Regions from separate parts of the Bacteroides sp. f07 genome, predicted to be linked through region 4. Evidence: riboswitches for the same ligand, from Rfam matches in the RefSeq annotation. Region 4 holds a riboswitch; each other region holds the start of a gene.
What was found. A riboswitch is a leader RNA that binds a small molecule or an ion and turns the genes downstream of it on or off. The one in region 4 is predicted to bind cobalamin.

Region 1 (6,017 bases), 200 kb from region 4:
GCAATTCGGATATAAACACGCCAACTACATGGCGCTCGAAAACTGGGTGAATGTCTATGACGGTGATTTGGGCATTGCCTTATCCGATACTTATACTTCCGGTATCTTCCTCAGCAATCTCAGCCGTAAACAGGCGAAACTGTTTGACGGTGTCCGCTGCGATTCCGGTAATGAATTTGAGTTTATAGACAGTCTGGTATCCCGTTACAAAGAACTGGGAATCGACGCGACCACCAAGACTATCGTTTTCAGCAACGCCCTCGATTTCACAAAAGCACTGGAGATTCAGGAATATTGCAAGAACAAAATTCGTTGTTCCTTCGGCATCGGGACAAATCTCACCAATGATACCGGATTCGAGCCTTCAAACATCGTTATGAAGATGACACAATGCAAGATGAACGTCAATCAGGAATGGCGGGAATGTATCAAGCTATCCGACGACGAAGGCAAACATACCGGTAGTCCGGAAGAAGTACAGGCATGTTTGCATGAATTGAGACTGAATTAGCTTATTTCCCTATTATCGCTTTATCAAAACGGCTATCCATACAAACACTGATATCCGTTGTGACAAACTTGCCTTCATAGAACAAGCTGAATATCGTAGCCGGAGTAGGTGCAGCCTGTGCCTGCTCCATTGTCTCCAGTTTAACAATCTCCAAAGGCAGATTTCTTTTGGCGGCGGTTTCCTTCAAAGAACTCATCACATGAAATTCCGCAAACGGACAACGGTTGGAAAAATAAACAGTGATACCCTTTTTATCAGGGCACTCTCCTGTTCGTGCAGATTCATTAAACGTCGGATTCGGAGCATCAACATTCAATTTCTTCACCAACAGACTAAATCCTGTCGAAAGCTCTTCGCAAACAACAAATCCCTGTCGCAACAGCCATTTGGTATCACTCATAAAATGAAACTTTTTTGTTCCTACCACTGTCACCAAACCATCCTTGCCTTGCTGCAAAGCGTCCTCTATCGCAGTTTGGAGCAGAGCTTTCGCATACCCTTTTCCTTTATACTGCCCAGCTACCCAAAAGCAGTTTATCAACAGGTAATTGTCAGCCTTCACAGGAACCCACCCGTTTTCGGCCGGGCCATATTCGATAAATACTTTCGCACGCTCATTCAAACGACGAAAAACATACCCGTTTTCAAATTGCTTCTTCAGCCATTCTTTTTTCAGGTTATAACTTTCCTGGCATTTCTTATCCGAGAAAGCGCAGCAGATATGTTCTTTCCCTATGTTGTCTTTGGTAAGCGTGATAAAGTCGATGTTCATAGTATCAGTTTTTTATTAGTAGTTTTTTAATGAAATAGTATCGGATATTATATTATCCACAAAGATAAACATTCAAGTGTAGCAGTCATTATCCAATCCCGTAAAAATCAATATTATTTAGTAGAAAGTGAGGTATGGGCATAAAAAAAGGAGCAACGCCTTGCTCCAACCTTTGTTAACCTTAAATCTAATACTATGAAAAACACAGTACAAAGATACGGACTTTCCGATTATCTGCAAATTATCCAAATAAAAAAGTATGTTTCATAACATGATTTAAAACTTTCCGAGGAATAACGCCTCTTTTATTAATACTTTTTCAAGATTTGAATTCCTTCACGGCTCTTTCCAACCTTTCCAAAGTAAGTTCGCCGGATTGTCTCCAAAGTTGCTCTCCTTTTCTGAAAAGGATAAATGTAGGCGTTGATTCGATGGTGTAGAAATCTGTAAGGGCAGTTTCCTGGTCTACGTCTACTTCCACTACTTCGAGCGTTCCTTCCATTAGTTTCTTAAATTCCTCAACGACAGGTTTCATACGCTGGCAATGAGGACTCCATGTTGCATAAAACTCTGCCATTGCCCAATCGGCATTAGCCAGCTTCTCTTTATTCCTTTCCTCACGGGCTACTTTCTTCTCTTTCATAATTGATTACTGTTTTGATTAATAATTGCTACTTCAACAATACGAAAAGAAAGAAAGTTTAAAGGATAAACAATAATACACACAGATTTAACTATTTAATCCACTTGCAGTTATCGTCTTTCGTTTCTAATATCTGGACAGCCGTCCATTGCACATAAAAGCAACTTTCGTGCAAAAAGGCTACACTCTATTCAATATTTATTTATCTTTGCCGTCGAAATGGTTCGGAATCCGTAGCCAACGGACGACGATTAATAGGGAATCGGGTGCAAATCCCGAACAGTCCCGCTGCTGTGAAACTCTGTTCAATGTCTTATTAATGAACTAATTTGACGCCACTGATGTTTTTTTATCGGGAAGGCAAATAAGACAAGAGTCAGTCAGAAGACCTGCCACTTCGCGTAAAACGTTCTTCCGCCTCGTGGATTAGGAGAAAGAACATCGTTTGTTAAGCCCCAAATCAATAAAATACTGTGTTTTCACCGGGTGGAATATGTCCGCAAGGTGGAAAGGCATAAAATAAGTATGTACTTAATTTAAAAAAGTATGATAAAAAGAATCTTAGTAGCCAATCGCGGTGAGATTGCCGTAAGGGTGATGCGCTCCTGCCGGGAGATGGAAATAACGAGTATAGCGATATTCTCCGAGGCAGACCGGACTGCAAAGCATGTGCTTTATGCAGACGAAGCATATTGTGTAGGTCCCGCCGCATCTAAAGAGAGTTATCTGAATATAGAAAAAATTATCGAAGTGGCGAAAGCGAACCATGCAGACGCCATTCATCCGGGATATGGATTCCTGTCCGAGAATGCTAATTTTGCACGGCGTTGTCAGGAAGAAGGCATTATCTTTATCGGACCCGATCCGGAGACAATGGAAGCAATGGGCGACAAAATTTCCGCCCGTATCAGGATGATTGAAGCCGGAGTACCCGTTGTGCCCGGCACACAAGAAAACCTGAAAAGTGTGGCAGAAGCCGTGGAGCTTTGCAATAAAATCGGTTATCCGGTGATGCTGAAAGCTTCTATGGGTGGCGGTGGAAAAGGGATGCGCCTTATCCACAGCGCGGAAGAAGTGGAAGAAGCCTACACAACTGCTAAAAGTGAATCACTCTCTTCTTTTGGCGACGACACGGTTTATCTGGAGAAGTTCGTGGAAGAGCCTCATCACATCGAATTCCAGATTTTGGGTGACAAGCACGGCAACGTAATTCATCTTTGCGAACGCGAATGTTCCGTACAACGCCGTAATCAGAAGATTGTGGAAGAAACACCTTCGGTTTTCGTCACTCCGGAATTGCGGAAAGATATGGGGGAAAAAGCCGTGGCAGCCGCCAAAGCAGTAAACTATATCGGAGCGGGAACCATCGAATTTCTTGTTGACAAACACCGCAATTATTACTTCCTTGAAATGAATACCCGCCTGCAAGTAGAGCACCCGATTACCGAAGAAGTAGTAGGTGTAGACCTTGTGAAAGAGCAAATCAAAGTTGCCGACGGACAGATGCTTCAACTGAAACAGGAAGATATCAAACAGCGCGGACACGCTATCGAATGTCGTATCTGTGCCGAAGATACGGAAATGAATTTCATGCCAAGTCCCGGAATCATTAAGCAGATTACAGAGCCGAACGGCATCGGAGTGCGTATTGACAGCTATGTATACGAGGGATACGAGATTCCCATCTATTATGACCCAATGATTGGCAAACTGATTGTATGGGCTACCAATCGCGAATATGCTATCGAACGGATGCGTCGCGTGCTTCATGAATACAAGCTGACCGGAGTCAAGAATAATATCAGTTACTTGCGCGCTATCATGGATACGCCCGACTTTGTGGAAGGTCATTACGATACCGGATTCATCACCAAGAACGGTGAACACCTGCACCAATGCATTATGCGCACCAGCGAACGTGCCGAGAATATTGCACTGATTGCCGCCTACATGGACTATCTGATGAATCTTGAAGAGAACAGCGGTGACACTACCGACAACCGTCCTATCAGCAAATGGAAAGAATTCGGATTGCATAAAGGCGTACTTCGTATCTAAATTTAAAAAGCAGTTAATTATGGAAATTCATATAGGTGACCGAGTGGCCGAAGTGGAACTGGTCAGCAAGGAAGATAACAAAGGGATACTTACCATTGACGGAAAACCGTTTGAAGCGGACGTGGTAATGGCGGAAAACGGAACCTGCAACATCCTTATGGACGGTCGCAGTGCAAACGCGCAGCTCATCCGCAAGGAAAACGGGAAAAGCTATAAAGTGAACACGCATTACAGCAGTTTCAATGTCGAAATCGTAGACAGTCAGGCGAAATACCTGCGTATGCGCAAGAAAGGCGAAAACGAACAGAACGACCGCATCACTTCCCCCATGCCGGGGAAAGTAGTAAAAATCCCCGTTACGGCAGGACAGGAAGTGAAAGCAGGAGACACTGCTATCGTTATCGAAGCCATGAAGATGCAGAGCAACTATAAAGTGACTTCGGATTGCCGCATCAAAGAAATTCTGGTTCAGGAAGGTGATAACATCACCGGTGACCAGACATTAATAACATTAGAACCGATTGCATAAACTAAAAAAGGATTGCATCATGGAAGAAATAAACAAAGCATATACCACGTTCCAGGAACGTGACCGCATCGCTTCCCTCGGGGGTGGCACAGAAAAAATAGAAAAGCAACACGAAAGCGGCAAGATGACTGCCCGCGAACGTATCGAGATGTTGCTCGACAAAGGAACATTTGTCGAATTGGATAAGCTGATGGTTCACCGTTGCACCAACTACGGCATGGACAAGAACAAAATTCCGGGAGACGGCATCGTATCCGGTTACGGAAAGATTGACGGTCGCCAAGTTTTCGTTTACGCCTATGACTTCACCGTTTACGGTGGTTCGCTTTCCGCATCCAACGCGAAGAAGATTGTAAAGGTACAGCAACTGGCTTTAAAGAACGGTGCTCCGATTATCGCATTGAACGATTCAGGCGGCGCACGTATTCAGGAAGGTATCGAAAGCCTTTCGGGATATGCGGATATTTTCTATCAGAACACAATGGCAAGCGGTGTGATTCCACAAATCTCCGCTATTCTCGGTCCTTGTGCCGGCGGTGCCTGCTACTCCCCCGCCCTCACCGACTTTATCTTTATGGTAAAAGAAAAGAGCCACATGTTTGTGACGGGGCCCGATGTAGTGAAGACCGTTATCCATGAGGAAGTCAGCAAGGAAGAGCTGGGTGGCGCCATGACTCACAGCAGCAAAAGCGGAGTGACTCATTTTATGTGCAACACCGAAGAAGAACTGTTGATGAGTATCCGCGAACTGCTTTCGTTCCTGCCGCAGAACAATATGGACGAGACTAAAAAGCAGAACTGTACAGATGAAACCAACCGTGAAGACGCTACTCTGGACACTATCGTCCCGACAGACCCGAATGTTCCTTATGACATGAAAGATATCATCGAACGGGTGGTAGACAATGGCTATTTCTTCGAAGTTATGCCGAATTTTGCAAAGAACATCCTCATCGGTTTCGCACGTCTGGCTGGTCGTTCGGTAGGTATCGTCGCCAATCAGCCCGCTTATCTTGCCGGAGTGCTTGATATTGACGCCAGTGACAAGGCAAGCCGTTTTATCCGCTTCTGTGACTGTTTCAACATTCCGTTGATTACATTCGAAGATGTTCCGGGATTCCTTCCGGGATACACGCAAGAAAACAACGGTATCATCCGCCACGGTGCAAAAATCGTTTACGCATTTGCAGAAGCTACCGTTCCCAAGTTGACCGTTATCACCCGTAAGGCTTACGGTGGTGCTTATATCGTAATGAACTCCAAGCAGACCGGTGCCGACGTAAACTTCGCCTATCCAAGCGCGGAAATCGCAGTAATGGGTGCGGACGGTGCAATCAATATCCTGTTCCGCAAAGCCGATGAAGAAACGAAAGCGAAAGAACTGGAAGCCTACAAGGAAAAGTTTGCCACCCCGTACCAAGCTGCCGAACTGGGATTCATCGATGAAATCATCTATCCGAGACAAACCCGCAAACGTCTGATTCAGGCATTGGAAATGACGGAG
Region 2 (6,017 bases), 110 kb from region 4:
GAACCGAGAAACCTTTTACATCAGGAAATATGGCTTGCAAATCCTGACTAAGTCCCTTATAAAAGCCATTCCCCCATTTACTTTCAGCTTTTTTAGTAACAATATCTCCGCCAAGGGACCAATAAAAATGAAGCATTTCTGAGTTCACCTTTACCGCAGCCTTTATTTGGCTCTTTCTAAAACGTAAGCTAAGTTCGCTTATCCACTCTGTATATTCTTTATCTATCTTTAAAAGTTTACTCATATTCACTTGCTATTTTTGCAAAGGTACTAATTTATCCACAAGCAAAGAAGATTCTCCACCATAAGAATAGCCAAAGTAATTAAGGGAATTATAGAAGAAACAAAAAAGCTCCATTATCCGTTATATTTATACTACCAAATAAAGAATAATTTCAATGGACTGGGAAAATTATCTGATAAAGCACCTTCAATGGTCGGACACCATTATCAACCATGAAGCGAAAGAACACGTAGCCCGCGAGATTGCCGCAATAGCCAAAGACGGGGAAACCATCGGAGCCGGTTCCGGATCCACCGTCTACCTGACACTGTTCGAACTGGCACAGCGGATTCTCGAAGAGCACCTACATATCGAAGTCATCCCCGCTTCCAAAGAAATCTCCATGACCTGCATACAGCTAGGCATCCCCCAAACCACCCTCTGGAACAAACGTCCCGACTGGACTTTCGACGGAACGGACGAAGTAGACCCGCAGCAGAACCTGATAAAAGGTCGTGGCGGAGCCATGTTCAAAGAGAAACTGCTCATCCGGAGCAGCCGCAAAACATTCATCATCATCGACCCCGGCAAACGGGTCGACCGACTGGGAAGCAAATTCCCCGTTCCCGTAGAAATCTTTCCCGATTCACTGGCTTATGTGGAAAGCGAATTGCAACACCTAGGCGCATCGGAAATCATTCTACGCCCCGCCCACGGAAAAGACGGACCAATCTTTACAGAAAACGGTAACTTCATCCTCGACACCCGCTTCAGCTTCATTGACGATTCTCTCGAAGAACGGCTGAAGAAAATCACCGGCGTCATAGAGAGCGGACTGTTCATAGGTTATGACATTGAGGTTATCGTAGCGGAATAAAAATCGCCTATCAGCCACCCATCTAAAAAACAGAGTTTTTTTAGTCCTTTCCTTAAGAGCAAAATAGAGAAATTCCCACAAAAGTATTTTCTTAAAAGTTTTCCAAAACGGAAAACTTTCTGTATCAGCGAGAAAGAAAAGTTTCCCGAAATTTAATGTTAAAAGCTAACCGATGTATTGGATTATCTTCTATCTTTGTATCCGTTTTCGGAGCTAAAAAGAGGTTTAGTCAATGAGGGAACGCTGTGCAAATCGGCGACAGTACCCGCTGCTGTAATTCTCTGTGAATCCGCACACTATGTCACTGCACCGGTAGGTGTGGGAAGGCGCTGCGAGGGAGGGATAAGTCAGAAGACCTGCCGGAATCGAATAAACATATTATTAATCACTTTCGGGAGTTAAAGTTATGAACTACGCGGAAATTTGTATCATCAAACGTGATGGTAAAAGAGAAGATTTCTCTATCAGTAAGATTAAGAATGCAATCAGCAAGGCATTCAGTGCAACGGGGATTCAGGATGAGCAGCAGTTGGTGGCTGACATCACGATGAATGTAATCAGTCAGTTTGCCACTCCTACGATTACCGTAGAGGAGATTCAGGATTTAGTGGAAAAGGCATTAATGAAGGTTAGGCCGGAAGTAGCGAAGAAGTATATCATCTATCGCGAATGGCGGAATACGGAACGGGACAAGAAAACCCAGATGAAGCACGTGATGGACGGTATCGTTGCCATTGACAAGAACGACGTCAACCTGAGCAACGCCAACATGAGCAGCCACACCCCTGCCGGACAGATGATGACTTTTGCATCCGAAGTGACCAAAGATTATACTTATAAATATCTGTTGCCGAAGCGTTTTGCCGAAGCGCACCAGTTGGGCGACATTCATATCCATGACTTGGATTATTATCCGACCAAGACGACGACTTGCATCCAATATGACATGGACGACCTCTTTGAACGAGGCTTCCGCACAAAGAACGGCAGCATCCGTACCCCGCAAAGTATTCAGAGCTACGCGACGCTGGCTACTATCATTTTCCAGACTAACCAAAACGAGCAGCACGGCGGACAGGCGATTCCCGCTTTCGACTTCTTCATGGCGAAAGGAGTGGCGAAGTCTTTCCGTAAGCATATGGCTTCGTTCATCAACTTCTATGTGGCGATGGAGAACGGCAGCCAGGCGGACGAGAAGGCAATCCGTACGTTGATTAAGGAGTATCTGCCGTCTATCAAATCTACCGAGGCAGAGCGCGAAACGTTGCGTATCGCTTTGATAGCCCTGCAAATCATTATAGATAAGGAACATCTGGCACGCATCACGGAGAAAGCATACCAGCAGACCCGCAAGGATACACATCAGGCGATGGAAGGGTTTATCCACAACCTGAACACGATGCACTCACGCGGAGGTAACCAGGTGGTGTTCAGTTCTATCAATTACGGTACGGACACTTCTGCAGAAGGGCGGATGGTGATTGAGGAATTGCTGAAAGCTACCATCGAGGGCTTGGGTACACGGGGAGAAGTGCCTGTATTCCCGATTCAGATATTCAAGGTGAAGGACGGGGTGTCTTACTCGGAAAAGGACTTTGAGAAAGCGATGAAAGCGGAGAATATAGAAGACGCGATGAAAGACCGTTACGAAGCTCCGAACTTCGACTTGTTGCTGAAAGCTTGCCAGACTACCGCGAAGGCGTTGTTCCCGAACTTCATGTTCCTTGATACGCCTTTCAACACGAACGAGAAATGGAAAGCGGACGACCCGAAACGTTATATCTACGAATTGGCGACAATGGGTTGCCGTACACGTGTGTTTGAGAATGTGGCGGGAGAAAAATCGTCTTTGGGACGCGGTAATCTTTCTTTCACTACGCTGAATATGCCGAGATTGGCTATCGAAGCCCGCATTAAGGCTGAAAACTTAATAGAGGATGAACGCAACACGGATGCCATCGAGCAAAAAGCGAAAGAGATTTTCATCGAATCCGTACACAATATGGCTGCTTTGGTAGCCGACCAGCTTTACGAACGTTACCAATACCAGCGCACGGCACTGGCACGCCAGTTCCCGTTCATGATGGGGAATAACGTGTGGAAAGGCGGTGCCGAACTGAATCCGAACGAGCAGGTAGGCGATGTATTGCGCAGCGGTACGCTGGGAATCGGCTTTATCGGCGGGCACAATGCGATGGTGGCTCTTTACGGCAAAGGTCACGGTCACAGCCAGAAGGCATGGGACACGCTGTATGAAGCTGTGATGGAAATGAATAAGGTAGTGGATGAATACAAGGCGAAATATAACTTGAATTATTCGGTACTGGCTACTCCCGCCGAAGGACTTTCAGGACGTTTCACGAAGATGGACCGCCGGAAATACGGAAAAATCCCCGGAGTGACAGACCGTGATTATTATGTAAACTCATTCCACGTAGACGTGAAAGAGCCGATTAGCATCGTTGAGAAAATCAAACGTGAAGCTCCTTTCCACGCCATCACCCGTGGCGGACATATCACGTATGTGGAGCTGGACGGGGAAGCGCAGAAGAATGTGCGTGCCATCGCCAAAATCGTGAAAGTGATGCATGACGAGGGAATCGGTTATGGTTCTATCAATCATCCGGTAGATACTTGCCACAACTGCGGCTACAAAGGGGTGATTTTCGACAAATGTCCGGTTTGCCAAAGTGAAAGTATTCTCCGCATGCGTCGTATCACGGGTTATCTGACGGGCGACCTGAGTTCTTGGAACTCTGCCAAACGGGCGGAAGAAAAAGACCGTGTGAAACATTTGTAAACCAATGAATTTATTAGGAACTTATCCTGAAACAATAGTGGACGGTGCAGGCATCCGGTATTCTATTTATCTTGCCGGATGCGCTCATCACTGTCACGGCTGCCACAACCCGGAAAGCTGGAATCCGAAAGCGGGGGAACTGTTGACGGAAGAGAAGGTTTCGTCTATCATCAGGGAGATTAAAGCGAATCCGTTGTTGGACGGGGTGACTTTCTCCGGCGGGGACCCTTTCTTCTATCCCGAAGAATTTCTGTCGCTCGCCAAGCGGGTGAAAGAAGAGACGGGGATGAATGTGTGGTGCTATACCGGGTATACGTATGAGGAGATTCAGGTGAAACCACGGTTGAAGGCTATTCTTCCTTACATCGACGTGTTGGTGGACGGACGTTTCGAGCAGTCGCTCTTTTCTCCTTACCTGGAGTTTCGGGGGAGCAGCAATCAACGGATTCTGAAACTAAAGTAATCCCGAAGGGGGAGATAATCCAAAAGTTGAGAAAATCTCCACCACTAAAAAAACTTATTTTTCAAAGAAAACAAAAACACCTGTACGGTTGTTTTGTTTACTTTTACGGACAAAAGATAATTCTGCAAGAATAAGTTTTTTATGGTACAAACAATAACTACGACTCATATATCTGACGAATCCGACGGATTGCCGATGCCCAAACGTATTTGGGCGGTGGTATCCGTCGGATTCGCTCTTTGCATGTCTGTACTGGACATCAATATAGTTAATATCGTATTGCCTACGCTTTCGCATGACTTCGGGACGACGCCTGCCGTGACTACGTGGATTATCAATGGGTATCAGTTGGCAATCGTCATATCCCTGTTGTCCTTTTCCGCTTTGGGGGAGATGATTGGTTATCGGAAAGTCTTTCTTTCGGGCATCGGGTTGTTTTGTATCACTTCGCTGATTTGCGCGCTGTCCGATTCATTCTGGACGCTGACGGTGGCACGTATTTTCCAAGGGTTCAGCGCTTCCGCCATTACGAGTGTGAATACGGCGCAGTTGCGGTATATTTACCCGAAAAGTCAGATTGGCCGGGGGATGGGAATTAATGCGATGGTGGTTGCCATATCGGCAGCGGCAGGTCCTTCTGTGGCTAGCGGTATTCTTTCGATTGCCAGTTGGCATTGGTTGTTTGCCATTAACGTGCCGTTGGGAATCACGGCGTTGTTTTTGGGTATCAAGCATTTACCGAAGCAGGAAGAATTGTCGAAACGAAAGTTCGATTATATCAGTGCCATAGCGAATGCGATAACTTTCGGGTTACTGATTTACACGCTGGACGGATTTGCGCATCATGAGAAGATGGATTTTCTGGTCGTTCAGTTGGTGGTGGTAGCGGTAGTCGGGACGTATTATGTACGTCGGCAGTTGACTCAGACAACTCCTCTCCTACCGCTCGACTTGCTGCGAATACCGATTTTCCGGTTGTCTATCCTGACTTCCATTTGTTCGTTTATCGCGCAGATGTCGGCAATGGTATCCCTGCCGTTTTTCCTTCAGAACACGTTGGGGCACAGTGAGGTGATGACCGGGTTGCTGCTTACTCCGTGGCCGTTGGCTACGCTTGTCACGGCACCGTTGGCGGGGTATCTCGTCGAGCGTATCCATCCGGGGATATTAGGCAGTATCGGAATGGTGCTGTTTGCCGTCGGGCTTTTCTCGCTTTCGAGCCTGACTGCCGAGTCGTCCGATATTAGTATTATTCTGAGGTTGATGATATGCGGGGCGGGCTTCGGGTTGTTTCAGACACCGAATAACAGTACGATTATCTCGTCAGCTCCGACGCAGCGTTCGGGCGGAGCGAGCGGAATGTTGGGGATGGCACGTCTCTTGGGACAGACTACGGGAACGACATTGGTGGCTATGCTTTTCAGTTTTATCACGCATGACCGAAGTACGGCTGTCTGCCTGATGGTGGGAAGCGGATTTGCAGTTGTGGCGGCTATCGTCAGCAGCTTGAGATTGTCACAGCCTTCTACGCTCAAAAGTAAATAAGAGGAAGCCTTAATGATTTAACAATCATTTCTGACCCAATATACAGGCAAACCGAGAAAACGCCTTTTCTCATAGACAAACCTAGACATTTGCATTTCTTAGATACAAA
Region 3 (6,017 bases), 740 kb from region 4:
ACACACCGCCAAGCAGGAGCAGCAGTACGATAACCGCACCTATCACTTCGCGCTTATGCCGTTTCAAGTCAATTTTTATCATCGTTTGTAGTTTCTATTATCAAACATTTCTATCCTATCTCGCTAACAAAGATAACAAATAGCAAACGTTTTTTCCTCTTGCAACCGACAAAAACTTCCATATTCGGTATCAAATTCCCATAAATCAAAGAATGTAACGTGATTGTAACATCTGTTTCATCTGACCGTAACAAAGTCTCCTCATCTTTGCATCAAAATAAAATAAAAACGTAACTTTGTCATATCACATTAATAAATACATCTTATGAACGAAACCCGTATTTTAGTTGTCGACGATGAAGAAGACCTCTGCGAGATTCTGAAATTCAATCTTGAGAACGAAGGTTATGAGGTAGATACCGCAAACTCTGCCGAAGAAGCACTGAAGATGGACATCAGTAGCTACCATTTAATCCTCCTCGATGTGATGATGGGAGAAATCTCCGGATTCAAAATGGCGAACATGTTGAAAAAAGACAAGAAAACAGCCAAAGTGCCTATCATCTTCATCACGGCAAAAGATACCGAAAACGATACCGTGACAGGATTCAACCTGGGCGCGGACGATTATATCTCGAAGCCTTTCTCCCTGCGCGAAGTCATCGCCCGTGTGAAAGCCGTATTGAGACGTACGGCGACGACGGAAACGGAAAGAGCGCCCGAACGGCTTACTTACCAGACGCTTGTCATCGACATCACTAAAAAGAAAGCGAGTATCGACGACGAAGAAGTGTCATTGACCAAAAAAGAATTTGAAATCCTGCTTCTACTGGTACAGAATAAAGGACGCGTATTCTCACGTGAAGATATTCTGGCACGTATCTGGAGCGACGAAGTGTATGTACTGGACCGTACTATCGACGTAAACATCACCCGTTTGCGCAAAAAGATAGGCATATACGGCAAATGCATTGTCACACGTCTCGGATACGGATACTGTTTTGAAGCTGAATAACTATTTATCATGAACCTGCCTGTAACTCAAAGACATTTTCTTTCTTTCAGCCGGAAGCTTTTCCTTTCGGTCATTTCGTTGTTCCTGGTATTCGCCGTCTGTTTCATCGCGTACCAGTACCAACGCGAACGGGAATATAAAGTAGAACTGCTGAATACCAAATTGCAGGATTACAACAGCCGGCTCTACGAGCGGCTGGATGAGCAACCGCTTGATAACAGAATTATCAACGATTATATCAATAATCATATTCTGGAAGACTTGCGCGTTACGCTTATCGACCTGGATGGGAATGTGGTTTACGACAGTTATCCGAACCACGACGAGCAGATGGAAAACCATCTGAACCGTCCGGAAGTACAAAAGGCGCTGAAACACGGAAACGGATATGACGTGCGCCGTACTTCGGAAACGACAGGAGTTCCTTATTTTTATTCGGCTACACGTTATAAGGATTATATTCTCCGCTCGGCATTACCTTATAATGTCAGCCTTATCAACAACCTGCAGGCAGACCCGCATTACTTATGGTTTACCGTAATCGTGACTTTGCTGCTGATGATTATCTTCTACAAATTCACGAACAAACTGGGGACTTCTATCAGCCAGCTCCGCGAGTTTGCCATGCGTGCCGACCGGAACGAGCCTATCGAGATGGCGATGCAATCGGCTTTCCCACACAATGAACTGGGAGAAATATCGCAGCATATCATCCAAATCTACAAACGGCTGCACGAAACGAAAGAGGCTCTCTACATCGAACGCGAGAAGTTGATTACCCATCTTCAGATTTCGCACGAAGGACTGGGAGTATTTACGAAAGACAAAAAGGAGATTCTTGTCAACAATCTCTTCACCCAATACAGCAACCTGATTTCGGACTCTAACCTGGAAACTACGGAAGAAGTCTTTGCCATCAACGAACTGAAAGAGATTATACATTTCATCAACAAGAACCAGCAACAACGTTCGAGAAGTAAAGACGAAAAGCGAATGTCTATCACCATCAACAAGAACGGACGCACGTTCATCGTTGAGTGTATCATCTTCCAAGACGCAAGCTTTGAGATTTCAATCAATGATGTCACCCAGGAAGAAGAACAGGTGAATCTGAAACGGCAGTTGACACAGAATATCGCGCATGAGCTGAAAACGCCTGTCAGCAGTATTCAAGGGTATTTGGAGACTATCGTCAATAATGAAAACATACCGCGCGAGAAGATTAATGTGTTTCTCGAACGCTGCTATGCGCAAAGTAACCGGTTGAGCCGGTTGCTGCGTGACATTTCCGTACTTACCCGCATGGACGAGGCTGCCAACATGATTGACATGGAACGGGTGGATATCAGTGTACTGGTAGGAAATATCATCAACGAGGTTTCACTGGAACTGGACGAGAAACATATCACGGTGGTTAATTCTTTAAAGAAGAGCATACAAGTCAAAGGTAATTATTCCCTGATTTACTCCATCTTCCGTAATCTGATGGATAACGCCATCGCATACGCCGGAACGAATATTCAGATTAATATCAATTGTTTCCGTGAAGACGAAAGTTTCTATTATTTCAGTTTTGCCGATACGGGTATAGGCGTATCCCCCGAACATCTGAACCGTCTCTTCGAACGTTTCTACCGGGTAGACAAAGGCCGTTCGCGGAAGTTAGGCGGAACGGGACTGGGACTGGCTATTGTGAAGAATGCAGTGATTATTCATGGCGGCATCATCTCTGCCAAGAACAATCAGGGTGGCGGGTTGGAGTTTGTCTTTACATTGGCAAAGGAGAAGTAAGATTCTTCAAGAAGCAAAGTTCTTAAAAAAGAAGACAGAGAAGAAAAGGAAGAAAAATTCTTTGTATAAAATGAAAAGGCATTATCTTTGTCTTCTATGTAATTCATAGAAGTTCAATATAATAACAGCCAATTATGAAAACGAATCTAAATATTCTTTCGATTGTATGTATTCTTTGTCTTTGTGCCTGCAAAAACGGCAATGCTTCCGGCTTAAACAAAACCGAAGTAGCACAGGATACTATCAAGACTTTCACATTACCCACCATCCCGACAATGATGACGGCGCCGGAACAACGGGCGGATTTCCTTGTCAAGCACTATTGGGATAACGTAAACTTTGCCGATACCAATTATATCCATCACCCCGAAGTGACCGAACAGGCTTGGGCGGACTATTGCGATATATTGAACCATGTTCCATTGGAAACAGCACAGCAAGCTATGCGGAAAACTATCGAACGGACAAACGTGGATAAGAAAGTATTCACTTACATCACCGATTTGGCAGACAAATATTTATACGACCCTAACTCCCCTATGCGTAACGAAGAGTTTTATATCCCTGTACTGGATGCCATGATGGCTTCTCCCGTACTGGAAGAAATAGAAAAGGTACGTCCCAAAGCCCGTCGCGAACTGGCTCAGAAAAACCGTATCGGAACCAAAGCATTGAACTTTAACTATACATTGGCTTCCGGCGCACAAGGTTCCCTTTATCAACAGAAATCGGACTATACCTTACTATTTATCAATAACCCGGGATGCCACGCCTGCACGGAAACAATCGAAGCATTGAAAAATGCGCCTGTCATCAATCAGCTTCTAGCACAAAAGAAGCTAACCGTCCTCTCTATCTACCCCGACGAAGAACTGGACGAATGGCGGAAACATCTGAATGAATTCCCGAAAGAATGGATTAACGGATATGATAAGACCTTCGCTATCAAGGAACAACAACTGTATGACTTGAAAGCCATCCCTACCCTTTATCTCCTGAATAAGGATAAAACCGTTCTTCTGAAAGACGCCACCGCGCAAGCTATTGAAGAATATCTTTTATTACATCAATAAACCTTGCAAAAAACAAATAAACTATCTATCTTTGTCGCGCATTGGTTCGCAGCCCTCAAAATATACGAGGAAAGCGATTAAAAGGGAATCAGGTGTAAATCCTGAACAGTCCCGCTGCTGTAAGTTCTATAAATGTGTTGCGAGCAACCTACTTTTAGCCACTGGAAAGAAACTTCTGGGAAGGCGCCCGCAACAGGAACGAGTCAGAAGACCTGCCGTGCACCCAATTTCACTGCTTTCGAGGAAAAAGCGTTGAGTCTAATGAACCGGACAATCCGTCTATCATTTCATTCATCACTCTGATTCAGAGAAAGTGTGTTTTAATTAATAAACTCTGCCAAGTTTATTTATGCGTGTCCGGTCGAAGGGATTTCGCCCGGACACTTTTAAAAGTGAAAAAACAGACCAGTAGTAGGATAAGGATGAGACATACAAGGCTATACAAAAGTATCTGTGCAGTACTCTACTGCCAACTTTTACTCCCGACACTTTTTGCGCAACAGCAAAAAGTGGATACAACGCATACATACTCCATCCCCGAAATTACTGTTTCCGATATTTATCAAACACGAGAGGTACGTTCTACCGCTCCGCTACAAGTACTTTCCAAAGATGCGCTAAAGAACCTGCATGCCCTGCAAGTTTCTGATGCCGTGAAGCATTTTGCCGGAGTGACCGTGAAAGATTACGGTGGCATCGGCGGACTGAAAACCGTATCCATACGCAGCTTGGGTGCACAGCACACAGCCGTAGGTTATGACGGAATCACCGTAACCGACTGCCAGACGGGACAGATTGACATCGGTCGTTTCTCGCTCGATAATGTAGACCAGTTATCACTTAGCAACGGTCAGAGCGATAATATCTTCCAGCCGGCACGTTTCTTCGCTTCGGCAGGAATACTGAATATACAGACACTTACTCCCCGTTTCAAAAAAGGGAAACGTACGAATATCAGCGCGGCTTTCAAGACGGGTTCATGGGGGCTTGTCAATCCATCCGTTCTGTTAGAGCAACAACTCAGTTCTAAGTGGACAGTCACAGCCAATGGCGAATGGATGTCATCGGACGGACAATATCCATATACCCTGCACTACGGAAATACAGAGGGCGACCTGACTTCACGGGAGAAAAGAAAGAATACCGACGTACAAACTTTTCGTGCCGAAGCCGGACTTTACGGCAACTTCTCCGATAAAGAGCAATGGCGATTGAAAGCCTATTACTTTCAATCTTCGCGGGGATTGCCGAAAGCCACTACACTTTATAACGACTATTCCTCACAGCACCTGTGGGACAAGAATACATTTGTACAAAGCCAATACAAGAAAGAGTTCAGCCAACAATGGGTATTCCAGACTTCCGCCAAATGGAACTGGAGCTATCAGCGTTATCTGGACCCCGACACCAAAAACTCTTTAGGAAAAACGGAAAACAGCTATTACCAACAGGAATACTATCTCTCCGCATCGGTATTATACAGATTATTGAGCAATCTTTCATTTTCCCTTTCGACGGATGGGAGTATCAATACAATGGATACTAATCTTACTAATTTTGCGCAACCCACCCGCTATTCATGGCTGACGGCTTTTGCAGGAAAATACGTGAATGACTGGCTGACAATCTCCGCATCCGCTTTGGCGACTATCATCAACGAAGATGTCAAGGAAGGCGGCAGCGCCGGCAATCACCGCAAATTAACGCCTTATGTCAGCGCTTCATTCAAACCTTTCCGTAACGAAGAGTTTCGTATCCGTTTCTTCTATAAGGACATCTTCCGTCTGCCAAGTTTCAATGACCTGTATTACCAGGAAGTAGGAAACACCAAACTGAAACCGGAAAATGCAAAGCAATATAATATCGGTCTGACATACAGCAAGAATGTATGTGCATTCATTCCTTATCTTTCGGCAACCGTTGATGCATACTATAACAAAGTAACGGATAAAATCATTGCTTATCCTACCAAGAATCTTGCTATATGGAGCATGAGAAACTTGGGAAGTGTAGATATCAAAGGTATTGACATCACAGGAAACTTATCTCTTCAGCCTTGGGAGAAAATCCGCATCAACCTGTCCGGTAATTATACGTATCAACGGGCATTGGACGTCACCAACCCTGATTTGAGTAAG
Region 4 (6,017 bases):
CTGTAAAGCCAATACCAAGCGCGACAAACGCCAATAAAAAATACTTTTTCATTTTCTTCTGTTTTCTATATTAAAAAATTATTGATTTGCTAACACATGAAGATCCTCAATCTTACCAACCTCGGTAGAAACCTCTCCCACCCAGCCACAATACTGGTTAACTCCTGTATATACTTTTATGAAATCAGCTCCCGGCAACTTTACAACCTGTCCTTCGGTATCGACAGCCCAACCAATATCAAATACATCTCCATCTTTTGTATTATCGGCATATCCCCAATCATAAGCATTCAATGTCCAACGTGCATAGGCGTCAGGTCCATTATCAACCCCATTATCAGCCAATAATGTACCTTTGAATACTATCTGATTATCAGTAATCCATTTCGGGAAATAATCTTGGTCATGGTATATGTTTTTATACACATAGCCACTTCTACCCTGGTTATCAGTCCAAGGGCAGTACGTGTCATCGGATAAATAGTTTTCAAGATCCGGAGTAGGTACGTGGTCTTTTTCGTTTCTGAAATAAGTGATCTCATACCCTTTAATCGTAGGCTTTTTATAATACTCACTGCCAGCCAATTCATACCATTCATCAGCGTCCGGTTTTCCATTCTGGTTTTTATCATAAGCTACCATCACAATAGCTGGTTCACTATTACCGATAAATGCATTTCCAACTATCCGAAAATCCTTTTCTCCTTCCACATTCTGAATAGTATGGTCGAAGCCAACAACTACATATCCCCCATAAGCTCCTAAGGTAATAACACCGTTCTTTCCGTTTCCGATAGTAGACAGTACTTTCGCATTCATAGTTTCCTGTGTATCACCCTCCTCGTAGGACGGCATCGTATTAACAAACTGTCCCGGGGCAGGACGATAGTCAAGTACTTGTGTAATGTAAGGACTACCCTCAAAATTCAACTCCGGCTCAGACTCTCCACTTCCTCCTCCTTCGCCACCTTCATTTCCGTTCTTTTCTTCCTCAGAACAAGCGGTCAACAAACTTCCACTCAATAATGCTGCCCCTATTAGAGCAAACATCCATTTTAAACTTTTCTTCTTCATAAAAATAAGAGGTATTAATAATGTGTATATATTATTTAATCAGACTTTCAGTTATAAAAGCAAAATGCCCGGGGATATTCCCCCCTTCTGTTTTCCATTTCAACTTTCCTTCGGGTGAGAAACAATAGACGAAGCCGGTCACCACATAATTTTGGGCATCCGACATAAATATCTCTTTAGTTTCAGGATTAACGGCAATACCATAAGGTATCATAATATCCTCATCAGTGCCATCAGTAATAATCCGATCCGTTATTTGCTTCTTAGTTCGGGTATCCAAAATTCCATATGTTACCTTATTTCCGCCCGATGTCATGCTATAAGCTACACTATAATAATAAAGTTTATCGCCGTCTACGCACATTCCTCCCACCGGAAGATCCAAACATTGCTTTACTTCATCGGTCGTACTATCTATCACATACAGATTAGAAGGAGTATTCTTATAATCTCCGCGAGAACTCACATAAATATCTCCACGTTCATCAATCGCCATCCGATACAGATTGATAGCGACATCTATTTTCTTTTTCTCTTTAAATGTTTCCAAATCCACCACAGACACCGTCCGGTCATAATTCGGTGCACGATATCCTCCCGAATTAGCCACATACAGTTTCTCATTATGTACAACCATTTCTTCCGGCTGATACCCCACCGACACTTTCCGGGTCACTTCCAAGCTAGCCGTATCTATTTCCGCCACAAATCCTACTTCCGAATTTGGAGCAATCTGCACAGGCCCCGCATAGGAACTTATATACGCCTTATCCTTCCAAAATGCCAGATAACGGCAATTAGGAACCTCTATCTCCTTGATTCTACGCGCAGTACGCACATCAAACACAACGATCAGATTGGAAACATTAATTACCGCATATACTTTCTGCCCATATACTTTAATATCATTCCCCACATCTCCCAACTCTTTTACAATCTCTGGATTACGTTCGGAAAAAATATCACGGGTATAATGTCCTGTCGTATAATCAAAATAATCAAGTGAAGCACGATTCATTCCCATATTTCCCTCGTTGAGTTGATAAAACCCTTTAATACGGGTTCCTACCATAGGAAGCGCCACTTGCACACTGTCCGAAAGGAAAATCTGTTCATCCTCCCGACAAGCCGACAAACTCATAAAAAGTATCAGCAGATATATAAAATGTATTTTTTTCATAAGCTAAGACTAACAATAAACCGGAAATTCCGCCCCGGCATCGGATAATTGAGTACCACATCGTAATATTGGTTCAGCGCATTGTTCATCTCTACCGAGGTCTTCAACAGATAACGACTACGAATCCGGAACTCCTTTTGCAAGGAAAAATCATGTGTGTACCACGGTTCCACATAGTTACGCGGAATATTATTCACAGCCCCGTTATAACGCTCACCCACATAAATGAAACTGTAATTCAACGTCCACGTACCATATTCCACTCCCGCAATCACCGAGCCGCTATGCCAGGGAGTATAAGGAATCTGGTCGCCATACGAAGACAGTTTCTTCCCGTTGATTTTTGTAAAATCCTGCGCTTTCGCGAAAGAATAAGAAAGATTGGCATTCATCCTTACCGGTCCTGCATGGCCGAATACAGCCGCCGAAACATCTACCCCCTTACTCTCCACTTTTCCCATATTTGTCATCATCCAGCGAAAACTGCTCCCGGTAGGCGCAGCAATAATCTTATCGGTAATCGCGGCATAGTAAATATCAGCCTGTACAGAAATCCGGTCAATAAATCCTTTTTTGAATGTCTTTTGATAACTTCCACCAATATTAAATTGGTCGGTAAATTCCGGATTCAACTGACTAAAGCCTATTTGCGCATAATAAAGGTCATTGAAAGTAGGCAAACGGAAGATACGCTTATAGAAAGCACGCAAATTAAAATCATGGTTGCAGAAAGGTTTATACCCGACGATAAATGCCGGAGAAAGTTCCGATTTGTCAGGGGCTTGCACATTATTACGGACTTTCTCGATAACGAATGTCCCCAACACATCAGCCTGTAATTTCCATTTTCCCAGATTCAACGCCGTAGCCAGTGCCGCCCAAGTTGTATAGCGTTGCGGGAACGTGAAAGGAGTCCCTACTCCACGCATGACAGCATTTAACTTATTATATTGAAAATCGACAGATAAAGAAACATCCCAAACAGGCAGAATACTATACATATTCACCACCGACAAATACCTGTCCTGCTGATAATAGGTATTATCGAACTGCATCTTTTTTGTCACACTCTCTTGCAGAAACTGCACTGTATCCCTTGAAAGATAATGTGTATAGTCATAGGCAAACTTCCCGTTCAGTTGCAACTTATATTTCGGGGTGACATCTTTCACAAATGTAGCTTGGGCAAAGAAATTCTTATCCCCCTGCCGTTCTCCATTCTGCCATACATTTTTCACGATAGCTCCGGGCAGTCCTCTGTCCGAATCATAATAATACAGTTTAGCCTGCCAATAGCCGTTATGAATAGTGCCATATACACCGGCTTCGATACGATAAGCCTCGATATCACTGTTCCATCGGGTAGCTGTCGTATCATAAGCCACTTTACCCTCCTGATTCAAGCGTCTGTAACGAAACTTATATTGCCCGTCGGATTTCGTATATTCACCGCTCAGACTCAAGCTAAGGTTATCGTTCAGTTTATGTTCCAACCGGATGGAAGGATTAATCAACTGGATACTTCCTGCCTTATAGCGTACCAGCAGATTCGTTTTCTTTCCTGTTTCAAACTTCGGTTTCCGGGCTTTCATATATACAGCCGAAGCCGAAGCAAAGTCTTTGGCAGACTGGAATATCTCACTTTTTTGTCCGTTATAAAGAGATAATTCTTCCAAATCATCCAGCGAAAAACGTCCCAAATCAACCACTCCGTTTTGTGCGTTTCCAATCTGAATGCCGTCATAAAACACCCCGACATGGTGAGAACCCATATTGCGGACATCTATCGTTTTCAATCCGCCCATACCACCGTAATCTTTGATTTGCACACCCGAAAAGTAACGCAAGGCATCAGCTACATTATGCGTATTCAGCCGTTCCAGTTGCAGCCCGTTCAGCCGTTGGGCAGGGATTACTTCTTTATACGGCTTCGCCGTAACCACTACCTCATCCAAGTGTTGCAAACTATCCAAACGGCTTTGAGCTCCCAGCAACGCCGGAAGTCCTAAACAACCTACTGTCCATAGAATTTTTCGAATCATTCTTCCTGTTATCTCGTCTGTTTATTTTCTTTCGATTATAAACTTTCAGGAATACACAAAGACAGAAAAGGGCAGTCTGCTCCCCTTCAAAAAGAGCATAAGCCAGCGTCCTGCACAAACAGACACTGCGCACTTTGTACGTCGCATAAAAACAAGTACTATGTGATTACTAAAAACTGCACTCTTCAAACTTTAATCCCGGAAAGTTTCAAGAATTCAACTTTGGCAGGTCTTCTGACTTACTCCATTTCCCTAACGCCCTTCCCATTCCTCCAAAGCGGAACAGTGGATTTGAGTATTGTAGGAAAACTTTTGGCGGAGCTTACAGCAGCGGGTCTGTTCAGGACTTACACCTGATTCCCTTTTCACCACTCTTTCCGTAGAATCGGAAAAGTGACACCAAAATTTCTTGGGAACAAAGATACACAAATAGAAACAAAATGGAAGAAAAATCCAATTAAAATAAAAACAAACTAATAATAAGTCCTATCTTTGCCGTCCGAAAGGATCCACTATTATTTTTATCTAATTAAAATTCTTATAAAAGTGAAATCTCCTGTTCTGACTATCACGTTGCTTTGCCTGCTCTTTTTGGCAAGCTGTATCACCCGTAATAAGACATCTTTGGAAGCATTCAACCAAGATGTATATACCCCTGAATACGCTTCGGGATTTAAAATCCTGGGTGCCGAGAACGCCGCCAGTACGCTTATACAGATTACCAACCCGTGGCAAGGCGCCAAAGACGTAACAATGTCCTATTTTATAACACGCAACGGCGAGCAAGCGCCTGCCGGATTCAACGGTCCCGTTATCCCTGCCGGAGCCAAACAGATTGTATGTATGTCTTCTTCCTACATCGCCATGCTTGACGCACTAGGAGAAATCAACCGGATTGTCGGAGTTTCGGGTATCGATTATATCGCCAATCCCTACATCCTTGCCCACAAAGATTCAATCAAGGATATGGGTCCTGAGATGAACTACGAACTGCTGATTGGATTAAAGCCCGACGTAGTTTTGCTCTATGGCATAGGTGACGCCCAAACCGCTGTAACGGACAAGTTAAAAGAACTTTCCATACCTTATTTATATATGGGTGAATATCTGGAAGAATCACCGCTCGGCAAGGCCGAATGGATGATTGTTCTTTCCGAATTGACAGACAAACGGGATAAAGGAATAGAAATATTCCGGGAAATCCCCCAACGTTATTATGCACTGAAAGCCCTCACGGATTCCGTCAGCCAGCGTCCTACCGTTATGTTCAACACTCCGTGGAACGACAGTTGGGTAATGCCTTCCACCCAAAGTTATATGGCACGGCTCATTGCCGATGCAGGCGCAGAGTACATTTATAAAGAAAACAGTTCCAACAGTTCAACCCCAATCGGACTGGAAACAGCCTATGGACTGATACAAAAAGCCGATTACTGGATTAATGTCGGTTCAGCAACTACGCTTGATGAGCTGAAAGCTGTCAACCCCAAATTCGCAGACGCAAAAGCCGTGAATGCAAAGACTGTTTATAACAATAACTTACGGTTGACACCGACAGGCGGAAACGACTATTGGGAATCAGCAGTTGTCCGTCCCGATGTTGTATTACGCGACTTGATTCATATTTTTCATCCGGAACTTGTATCCGACTCACTTTATTATTACAGGCGTCTGGAATGAAACAACCTCGCAAACATACCGCACTTTTATTTATCGCGCTA

Region 1: it holds a riboswitch for cobalamin, as region 4 does, so the genes downstream of both, accC (acetyl-CoA carboxylase biotin carboxylase subunit) here and ACGHVY_RS14985 (TonB-dependent receptor) in region 4, are expected to answer to the same signal.
Region 2: it holds a riboswitch for cobalamin, as region 4 does, so the genes downstream of both, ACGHVY_RS14535 (anaerobic ribonucleoside triphosphate reductase) here and ACGHVY_RS14985 (TonB-dependent receptor) in region 4, are expected to answer to the same signal.
Region 3: it holds a riboswitch for cobalamin, as region 4 does, so the genes downstream of both, ACGHVY_RS12065 (TonB-dependent receptor plug domain-containing protein) here and ACGHVY_RS14985 (TonB-dependent receptor) in region 4, are expected to answer to the same signal.

The regions. Positions count from the first base shown of each region.
Region 1 covers NZ_BAABXI010000001.1:3,462,233-3,468,249, forward strand. Annotated here, with positions in the region: gene pncB (nicotinate phosphoribosyltransferase) at 1-511, shown strand, start outside; gene ACGHVY_RS14235 (GNAT family N-acetyltransferase) at 513-1,283, opposite strand; gene ACGHVY_RS14240 (thioredoxin family protein) at 1,603-1,926, opposite strand; cobalamin riboswitch at 2,130-2,338, shown strand; gene accC (acetyl-CoA carboxylase biotin carboxylase subunit) at 2,473-3,984, shown strand; gene ACGHVY_RS14250 (acetyl-CoA carboxylase biotin carboxyl carrier protein subunit) at 4,004-4,513, shown strand; gene ACGHVY_RS14255 (acyl-CoA carboxylase subunit beta) at 4,533-6,017, shown strand, end outside.
Region 2 covers NZ_BAABXI010000001.1:3,551,027-3,557,043, forward strand. Annotated here, with positions in the region: gene ACGHVY_RS14525 (PDDEXK nuclease domain-containing protein) at 1-244, opposite strand, end outside; gene rpiA (ribose 5-phosphate isomerase A) at 399-1,100, shown strand; cobalamin riboswitch at 1,292-1,479, shown strand; gene ACGHVY_RS14535 (anaerobic ribonucleoside triphosphate reductase) at 1,507-3,900, shown strand; gene nrdG (anaerobic ribonucleoside-triphosphate reductase activating protein) at 3,905-4,363, shown strand; gene ACGHVY_RS14545 (MFS transporter) at 4,505-5,908, shown strand.
Region 3 covers NZ_BAABXI010000001.1:2,922,835-2,928,851, forward strand. Annotated here, with positions in the region: gene ACGHVY_RS12045 (hypothetical protein) at 1-82, opposite strand, end outside; gene ACGHVY_RS12050 (response regulator transcription factor) at 326-1,015, shown strand; gene ACGHVY_RS12055 (ATP-binding protein) at 1,025-2,806, shown strand; gene ACGHVY_RS12060 (DUF5106 domain-containing protein) at 2,941-3,879, shown strand; cobalamin riboswitch at 3,905-4,114, shown strand; gene ACGHVY_RS12065 (TonB-dependent receptor plug domain-containing protein) at 4,302-6,017, shown strand, end outside.
Region 4 covers NZ_BAABXI010000001.1:3,660,937-3,666,953, forward strand. Annotated here, with positions in the region: gene ACGHVY_RS14970 (DUF5074 domain-containing protein) at 1-52, opposite strand, end outside; gene ACGHVY_RS14975 (PKD domain-containing protein) at 79-1,074, opposite strand; gene ACGHVY_RS14980 (YncE family protein) at 1,106-2,254, opposite strand; gene ACGHVY_RS14985 (TonB-dependent receptor) at 2,251-4,296, opposite strand; cobalamin riboswitch at 4,503-4,715, opposite strand; gene ACGHVY_RS14990 (ABC transporter substrate-binding protein) at 4,843-5,976, shown strand; gene ACGHVY_RS14995 (iron ABC transporter permease) at 5,973-6,017, shown strand, end outside.